4 regions of the Nitratireductor sp. CH_MIT9313-5 genome follow, and region 1 is predicted to be linked to each of the others. Evidence: predicted binding sites of a transcription regulator. Region 1 holds the regulator's gene; each other region holds the start of a gene.
What was found. The regulator LexA, encoded in region 1, represses DNA repair genes until DNA is damaged. The targets are predictions, from matches to a motif close to TGTTCNNNNTGTGTTCNG.

Region 1 (2,205 bases):
CAACAATCCGTGCGACGTGTCCCGTCGAGGTTGGACGAAATATCCGGCTGGCAGGCCTCGATTTTCGTGAAGGCGACACCCTGCTTGAACCGGGGCGCAAACTCGATCCCGCAGCTCTGGCACTTGCCGCCTCTGGCGGACATCCGAGCCTATGCGTGCACAGGAAACCGCTTCTGGCGGTACTTGCCACCGGTAACGAGCTTGTCCCTCCCGGCGACGAGATCGGAGAAAATCAGATCATCGCATCCAACACATTCGGCATCGCAGCCATAGCCGAACAGGAAGGTGCTGAAGTGCTTGATCTGGGCATCATACCCGACGACGCAGCGTTGATTTCTGCGGCATTGCAGCAAGCCTCCGGTCAAGGAGCGGATGTTCTGGTCACGCTCGGCGGCGCATCGGTTGGAAAACACGACCTCGTGCGCAGCGCACTGGCTGACGCGGGAATGCAGCTTTCGTTCTGGAAAGTTGCCATGCGCCCGGGCAAGCCATTGATCTCCGGAAGATTGGGCAACCAGCGGGTGCTGGGCCTGCCCGGCAACCCTGTTTCCAGTCTTGTCTGCGCCGAACTCTTTCTGCGACCGCTCCTGGCCCGGCTCTCCGGCGCTATCTTCCGTCCCGATATCCGCCGCGCCAGGCTCGCCACTGCCATGTCGGCCAATGATGAACGTCAGGACTATGTGCGTGCAGTCGCGGTACAAGGCCCTGAGGGGCTTCTAGCAACACCGTTTGCTCACCAGGATTCGTCGCACCTGACGGCTTATGCTGCCGCAAACTGCCTCCTCATCAGGGAACCCCACGCACCCGCCGCGGCCGCCGGCGACAGATGCCGGATCCTGATGCTGCGAGACTGACGCCAAAATTGCCGTTGCGGAACACAACTGGAACAGATACATTATGTTCTGGTTTTGTTTATGACTGATTCCGGGAGTCGGCAATGCTGACACGCAAACAGCACGAGCTGCTGCTCTTCATCCACGAGCGTCTGAAGGAGACGGGCATCCCGCCTTCGTTTGACGAGATGAAGGAGGCGCTCGACCTGGCTTCCAAGTCGGGCATTCATCGTTTGATTACCGCGCTCGAGGAAAGGGGCTTCATCCGCAGGCTTCCCAACCGGGCTCGTGCGCTGGAAGTGTTGCGCCTGCCTGATTCGATCGCACCAGGTCTTGGCGGCACTGCACGCAAGTTTCAGCCAAGCGTGATCGAGGGTAGCCTCGGCAAAACGCCCGAACCTGCCCGTCCCGCCGCTCCCGCGCCTGCACCGGCTGAAGACGGTGGCGCCTACAGCGTCCCGGTCATGGGGCGTATCGCAGCCGGTGTGCCCATCGATGCCATCCAGCACCAGACCCACAGCATCACGGTACCGCCGGATATGCTTTCAGGTGGGGAGCACTACGCTCTGGAAGTAAAAGGCGACTCGATGATCGAGGCTGGGATCTTCGATGGTGATACTGTCATCATCAAACATTCCAGTTCGGCCAATCCCGGTGAGATCGTTGTTGCGCTGGTTGACGATGAGGAAGCCACACTCAAGAGGCTCAGGCGCAAGGGCGCATCCATTGCGCTTGAGGCAGCCAATCCTGCCTATGAGACGCGCATTTTCGGCCCCGACCGCGTGAAGGTTCAAGGCAAGCTGGTCGGTTTGATCCGCCGCTACTGACCTTGTGAGCCCTCGGGTCGCTGCTGAATTCATAGCGCGCCCGCAGGAGGGTTAATCCCTCCGGTAGGGCGGCAGGCCCTTGCAGCGCGAGAATATTGTCGGTGTTCATGCCAGGGCCGATAGGGCCTGGCCACGGCATGTACAAGTCGGGTTATCCTGTCCGGTCTGGTCGACAGATAGATTGCCGCAGCACCATTTTGTGCGAGATCCTTCTTGGTCAGCAGCAACACGTGCCTGCCGCATGGAGAGGAGATTGTGGCATCGTCGACCACGATCACCGCAGCTTTCGAGCAATAGGCTCTAGTGTCTGCCGGGTCCTTCAGATGCACGATTGCTCCACCATGGGGATGCTCCAGCGAGCAGACCGTGTCGGCGCATGAAAAGGCGTTGTCTGGTGTGGCCTGCCCCTCATCCACACCCTGCGGCTTGATCACCTGATCGACATTCAGCGCATGTTTCCAATCACCCATGGTGAAGCCGTTGGGCCGGTCTCTGTTGACCGCCAGTGCCCCGTTTGCCACGCGGACACCGACGAGCCGCGCATC
Region 2 (2,205 bases), on a different contig from region 1:
CCTGTCGCAGCTTGGTAAAAAGGCGCTGGCCGTCCTTGAGCCGATGGAAGTTCGTGACGTCCAAGGCAATCACTTCACGCTCGGCGAAGCCCGGCAGATGGATCTGGCGGAAATGGACGTGGTGCTCTTGCGCCAGGACCCGCCCTTCGACATGAATTACATCACCACCACCCACATACTGGACCTGATCCACCCCCAGACACTGGTGGTCAATGATCCGGCATGGGTGCGCAACAGCCCGGAAAAGATCTTCGTCACCGAATTTGCAGATCTGATGCCTGAGACGCTGATCACCCGCGATGCGGAGGCAGTGAAGGCCTTCCGCAAGGAGCACGGGGACATCATCGTGAAGCCGCTCTACGGCAATGGCGGCGCGGGCATATTCCATCTGCAGGAAGCGGACCGCAACCTCTCCGCACTGCTCGAAATGTTCATGCAGGCCTTTCGCGAGCCGTTCATCGTGCAGCGCTATCTGAAGGAAGTGCGCGGCGGCGACAAGCGCATCATCCTGATCGAAGGCGAACCCGTCGGTGCCATCAACCGCGTACCAGCAGAGCACGATTCGCGCTCCAACATGCATGTGGGTGGCCGTGCGGAAGCGACCGAACTGACCGAGCGCGAGCGGGAAATCTGCGCACGCATCGGACCTGCACTGCGCGAGCGCGGCTTTGTGCTGGTTGGGATCGATGTGATCGGTGACTATCTGACCGAGATCAATGTGACTTCACCCACAGGCGTGCGCGAGGTGCAGAAATTCGGTGGAGCGGACATCGCAGCACTCTTCTGGGATGCCGTTGAGAAGCGTCGACAGGCCTGACCGCAACGAGCGCAGCCACGCAATATCTCCACTTCTACGAGAAGTTTGTTCCCATAACGTTCTTGCACCGACCCGCCTGACGTGCTTTCATCGCGCCGATTGCAACCACTTGTTGGCTGCTTGGGAGAGACCGGGGGCGGTTTGGGATGGTATCGCGGGTTAGAACGATCGCGTTTCAGGGCATCGAGGCAGTGCCTGTTGATGTGCAGGTCATGGTCGCGCCCGGAAAGATGGGCATGCAGATCGTGGGCCTTGGTGACAAGGCGGTGGCCGAAAGCCGGGAGCGGGTGCAGGCCGCACTTCATGCATCAGGCCTCTCCATGCCGCCCAAAAAGGTGACGGTCAATCTCGCGCCTGCCGATCTCCCGAAAGAAGGCAGCCATTATGACCTGCCCATCGCACTTGGCCTCATGGCAGCACTGGGTGCCATACCGTCCGACGCGTTGGAAGATTACGTTGTATTGGGCGAACTTGCGCTTGATGGCGGTGTGGCGCGGGTGGCAGGCGTGCTGCCCGCCGCCATTGGCGCAAATGCAATGGGCCGAGGTCTGATCTGTCCGCACGCCTGTGGCTCTGAAGCTGCATGGGCCGGTTCAGACATAGACATTCTGGCACCGCGCAGCCTGATCGCGCTGGCCAATCATTTTCGTGGCACGCAAGTGCTTTCGCGTCCTGAAGCCGCACTTGGGCCCGCGGCAACCGCGCTGCCCGACCTTGCGGACATCAAGGGGCAGGAGAGTGCGAAGCGCGCGCTGGAAGTTGCCGCCGCCGGAGGTCACAATCTTCTGATGGTCGGGCCACCCGGAGCGGGCAAGTCCATGTTGGCCCAGCGACTTCCCTCGATCCTGCCGCCGCTGGAACCGAAAGAGCTTCTGGAATGTTCCATGGTGGCTTCCATCGCAGGCGAACTGGCGGACGGACGTCTCACCGATCGGCGCCCATTCCGCGCGCCCCATCACTCGGCATCTATGGCTGCGATGGTTGGCGGTGGCACACGCGCCCGCCCCGGAGAGGTTTCGCTCGCCCATCACGGCGTGCTTTTCCTCGACGAACTGCCCGAATTCACGCCGCAAGTGCTCGATTCCCTGCGCCAGCCGCTGGAAACCGGTGAATGCGTGATCGCGCGCGCCAGCCACCGCGTCAGCTATCCCGCACAGATCCAATTGATTGCAGCGATGAACCCCTGTCGCTGCGGCATGGCAGGCGAGCCAGGCCATCGCTGCGCCCGCGGCCCGCGTTGCCAGAGCGAATATCAGGCGAGATTGTCGGGTCCCTTCCTTGACCGCATCGATCTGCGCATAGAGGTTCCGGCCGTTACCGCCGCAGACCTGATCACGCCTGGAAAAGCCGAGCCCAGCGCGCTGGTGGCCGAACGCGTTGCCATGGCG
Region 3 (2,205 bases), on a different contig from region 1:
AAGCCGCGCAGAAGGCAGGGCGCTTCAAGGACGAGATCGTTCCCGTAACCATCAAAAGCCGCAAGGGCGAGGTCGTCGTGGAGGACGACGAATATATCCGTCATGGCGCCACACTTGAGGCGATGCAGAAGCTGCGTCCGGCCTTCTCCAAGGATGGTTCTGTCACTGCGGGCAACGCATCCGGTTTGAACGATGGCGCTGCGGGTGTCCTCCTTATGAGCGAGGCGGAGGCGGAGCGTCGTGGGCTGAAGCCCCTTGCGCGAATTGCCTCCTGGGCCACGGCCGGTGTCGAGCCTCAGATCATGGGCACCGGTCCGATCCCTGCTTCGCGCCGCGCGCTTGAAAAGGCGGGCTGGAAGGTTGGTGATCTCGATCTCGTCGAAGCCAATGAGGCATTCGCCGCGCAGGCTTGTGCGGTGAACAAGGACATGGGCTGGGATCCGGATATCGTGAACGTGAATGGCGGGTCCATCGCCATCGGTCATCCGATCGGCGCATCAGGCGCGCGCGTCTTCAACACTCTGCTTTATGAGCTGCGGCGTCGTGGCGGCGGCAAGGGTCTTGCCACGCTCTGCATTGGCGGCGGCATGGGGGTTGCCATGTGTGTCGAGGCCTTTGAGGCCTGATTGCGATAACAATCACAGCATTGCAGCGGGAGTTCCATGCTCCCGCGCCGGCTGGGCGTTAATCTTTGGTCTGCGGGCGGGTGTCCCAGAATAATACAGTGTGGTTGCCAGCCTCCACCTTCTTCCACAATGTTCAGTTTGCTATCGGTGGATAGCCTGTTGATAGCTGGTGGATAACGCTACATCTTGTGGTGAACATACAGAGAATTTCTTGCAATGTCCGATTCGTCACCGATTCGTTCTCGCTTTGAGCGATTTGTTAATCCTGCACCCCAACAGCGGTGAAATGGGGTTAACCAGTCGTTAGGAAAGTTAAACGCTTTCAATGTTTTGGTTCGCCCGCTCCCGCTCGGCCGCCGGCCTTTGCGCTCGTATTAACGATTGGGCGGTGTTCGGGGTGCTCTGCCAGGGCGGCAGAATCAGCATCTGCCCTCAATCTCGCACGACCGACTAGATCTAGCGGTGAACAAAAGGGGAAAGCCGGTCAGAAGCCGATTCGTCGCTGATTCGTTCCAGACTCGTTCCAATTGTTAACGCTGCGGTTTTTTGCCTTTTGCTCTTGTGCTGCCATCCTATATGTCTAGCGCGGGCGCAGCCCATGCTGCAGTGAAAAGGCTTTGGATGAATTTTCAGCCACAACAGACATCTCCGACCGCGCTGACCGGACGCGGCGTCACGGCGGTTTTGGGTCCGACCAACACCGGCAAGACGCATATGGCGATCGAGCGCATGGTGGCGCACAGCACTGGCGTCATCGGCCTGCCGCTGCGGCTGCTCGCCCGCGAGGTCTATCAGCGCGTGGTGCAGCGTGTTGGGCCTGAACATGTCGCGCTGATCACGGGTGAAGAAAAGATCGTTCCGCCCAAGGCGCGCTATTCCGTCTGCACGGTCGAAGCGATGCCGCGCGAGACGACTGCGGCTTTCGTCGCAATCGACGAGGTTCAACTCGCAGCAGATCTCGAACGTGGGCACATCTTCACCGATCGGCTGCTACATCTGCGCGGGCGCGATGAGACGCTGCTTCTGGGTGCGGGTACCATGCGCGGGCTCCTGGAAAGGCTGTTGCCCGGGATTTCGGTCATCACCCGGCCGCGGATGTCGGTGCTTACCTATGCGGGCTCGAAAAAGATCACACGCTTGCCGCGTCGTTCCGCAATCGTCGCCTTCTCCTCGAACGAGGTTTACGCGATCGGCGAACTGATCCGCCGTCAGCGTGGCGGTGCGGCAATTGTTCTGGGTGCGCTCAGCCCGCGCACACGCAATGCGCAGGTTGCGCTCTACCAGTCCGGTGATGTCGATTATCTTGTGGCCACCGATGCGATCGGCATGGGCCTCAATCTCGATGTTGACCATGTTGCCTTCGCGCAGAACCGCAAATTCGACGGCTTTCAGTTCCGCGATCTTTCCGCCGCCGAGCTTGGCCAGATCGCTGGACGGGCCGGACGTCATGTGCGCGACGGCACTTTCGGCGTGACGGGGCATGTCGATCCGTTCGATGACGCGCTGGTCGAGCGCATCGAGACGCATCAGTTCGAGCCGGCAAAGGTCTTGCAGTGGCGCACAGCGGCTTTCGATTTCT
Region 4 (2,205 bases), 340 kb from region 1:
ACCCGTGAACACGTTCTTGAATGGCACCATGCCCGCATTGGTGAACATGAGGGTCGGGTCATTGCGCGGAACAAGCGGTCCGGAGGGAACGATCTCGTGCCCGTTCTTCGCGAAATAGTCTAGAAAAGTCGACCGGATGTCGTTGACGCCACTCATGAATTTGCCTTTGCGAGAGACCTGGCCGGAATACGGCTGAACTGGAAGCCGCCTTTTAGCGGCTGCGCAATGCACTGTCCAGAAATCCGCGGTGGAGACCACTGTTCCAGACAAAAAGAAGGCACCGCTGGTGGTGCAGCGATGCCTTCATTCATGAACAGGTTGGTGGGAGGCTCAGGATCAGCCCTCGGCTGCGTCGTCCAGACCTTCATCCTTGCGCGCGTCGTCGAGGAATTTCTCGGCGATCAGGCCTGCATTCTGACGCAGGGCAAGCTCAACCTCCTCGGCCACGGCAGGATTTTCCCTGAGGAAGTTCTTGGCGTTCTCACGCCCCTGCCCCAGACGCTGGGAATTGTAGCTGAACCAGGCGCCCGATTTTTCGACGATGCCGGCCTTCACGCCCAGATCGATCAGCTCGCCAAGCTTGGAAACGCCTTCGCCATACATGATGTCGAATTCGATCTGCTTGAAGGGCGGTGCGAGCTTGTTCTTGACCACCTTCACACGGGTCTGGTTGCCGACCACCTCGTCGCGATCCTTGACGGAGCCGATGCGACGGATGTCGAGACGCACGGAGGCATAGAATTTCAGTGCATTGCCGCCGGTGGTGGTCTCCGGCGAGCCGAACATGACGCCGATCTTCATGCGGATCTGGTTGATGAAGATCACCATAGTCTTCGAGCGCGAGATCGAAGCGGTGAGCTTGCGCAGCGCCTGGCTCATCAGGCGGGCCTGCATGCCCGGCAGAGAGTCGCCCATCTCGCCCTCGATTTCCGCGCGCGGCGTCAATGCGGCCACGGAATCGACCACGATCACATCCAGCGCGCCGGAGCGCACCAGCGTATCGCAGATCTCAAGCGCCTGCTCACCGGTATCGGGCTGCGAAATCAGGAGATTTTCCAGATCCACGCCAAGCTTGCGGGCATAGACCGGGTCGAGAGCATGTTCGGCATCGATGAAGCCGCAAATACCGCCCTTCTTCTGGGCTTCGGCCACCGTGTGGAGAGCAAGGGTCGTCTTGCCCGAGCTTTCAGGCCCGTAAACCTCAATGATGCGGCCACGCGGCAGACCGCCGACGCCCAGCGCAATATCGAGGCCAAGAGAGCCGGTTGGAACCGTCTCGATCTCGACCACCTGGTCTTTGCTTCCCAGACGCATGATCGAGCCCTTGCCGAAGGAACGCTCGATCTGCGACAGGGCCGCGTCCAATGCCTTGGATTTGTCCACCGAATTGTCCTCTACAAGCCGCAATGAATTCTGAGCCATGATACAACACCTCTTGCCCGTCAATGGAGGCCTTTGCGGCCGATCGGTTCAGTTGGCTATTCGTACCTCTTTTGTTCTCATTTTGCAAGAGATAGTAAATATCTGTTTTAATTGAGTTATCCCAATTTGTTCTGCTCCTGTACTCAGAATGCAGCTCCCATAGAGAGGTCGGAATCATTTGAACTTGTCCCCTATGGATTTGTCGGCCCCTTCATAGTAGGCCCTCCAGCGACCTCGAATCGAGCCGGCCTGGAGGCCTGTGTTCCTTGAATGCTCCCATCATTTTTGCCATGGGTGGCGCGCATATCGACCGGCGCGGACGGGTGATCGGTCCCTATGTGGCCGAAGCTTCCAATCCGGGCGTGATACGGGAGGAAGTCGGCGGCGGGATTTTCAATGCCTGCTCGACCCTTTCCCGGCGCGGCTCATCGGTCCGCTTCTTTTCGGTGCGCGGGGGTGACAGCGGCGGTGAGGCCGTGGCACGGGCCATCGAAGAAGCGGATTTTGACGATCTGTCCGCGACGCATCTTGATCGACAGACGGCAAGCTACACTGCAATTCTCGACGGCAATGGCGACGTCATCGTCGCGCTTGCCGACATGGCGATCTATGAGGCGTGCCTTGAGCGCAATCTGCGCCGCGCCAAGCTGCGCGAGGCGATTGCGTCCAGCGATGCGATCTTCTGCGACGCCAATCTGCCGGAAGCTGCACTGGCCACGCTGATGCGGCATTGCGCGGATCAACCGGTTTTTGCCATCGCCATATCACCCGCCAAGGTCGTGC

Region 2: the regulator LexA is predicted to act here: its motif matches at 864-881, upstream of WA367_RS01275 (YifB family Mg chelatase-like AAA ATPase).
Region 3: the regulator LexA is predicted to act here: its motif matches at 1,135-1,152, upstream of WA367_RS03010 (helicase-related protein).
Region 4: the regulator LexA is predicted to act here: its motif matches at 1,484-1,501, upstream of recA (recombinase RecA).

The regions. Positions count from the first base shown of each region.
Region 1 is NZ_JAYMER010000014.1:407,803-410,007, forward strand. Features, by position in the region: gene WA367_RS09460 (molybdopterin molybdotransferase MoeA) at 1-854, shown strand, start outside; gene lexA (transcriptional repressor LexA) at 938-1,660, shown strand; gene WA367_RS09470 (ComEC/Rec2 family competence protein) at 1,690-2,205, opposite strand, start outside.
Region 2 is NZ_JAYMER010000010.1:4,171-6,375, forward strand. Features, by position in the region: gene gshB (glutathione synthase) at 1-817, shown strand, start outside; gene WA367_RS01275 (YifB family Mg chelatase-like AAA ATPase) at 964-2,205, shown strand, end outside.
Region 3 is NZ_JAYMER010000010.1:364,883-367,087, forward strand. Features, by position in the region: gene WA367_RS03005 (acetyl-CoA C-acetyltransferase) at 1-626, shown strand, start outside; gene WA367_RS03010 (helicase-related protein) at 1,248-2,205, shown strand, end outside.
Region 4 is NZ_JAYMER010000014.1:70,112-72,316, reverse strand. Features, by position in the region: gene alaS (alanine--tRNA ligase) at 1-156, opposite strand, end outside; gene recA (recombinase RecA) at 337-1,422, opposite strand; gene WA367_RS07855 (carbohydrate kinase family protein) at 1,689-2,205, shown strand, end outside.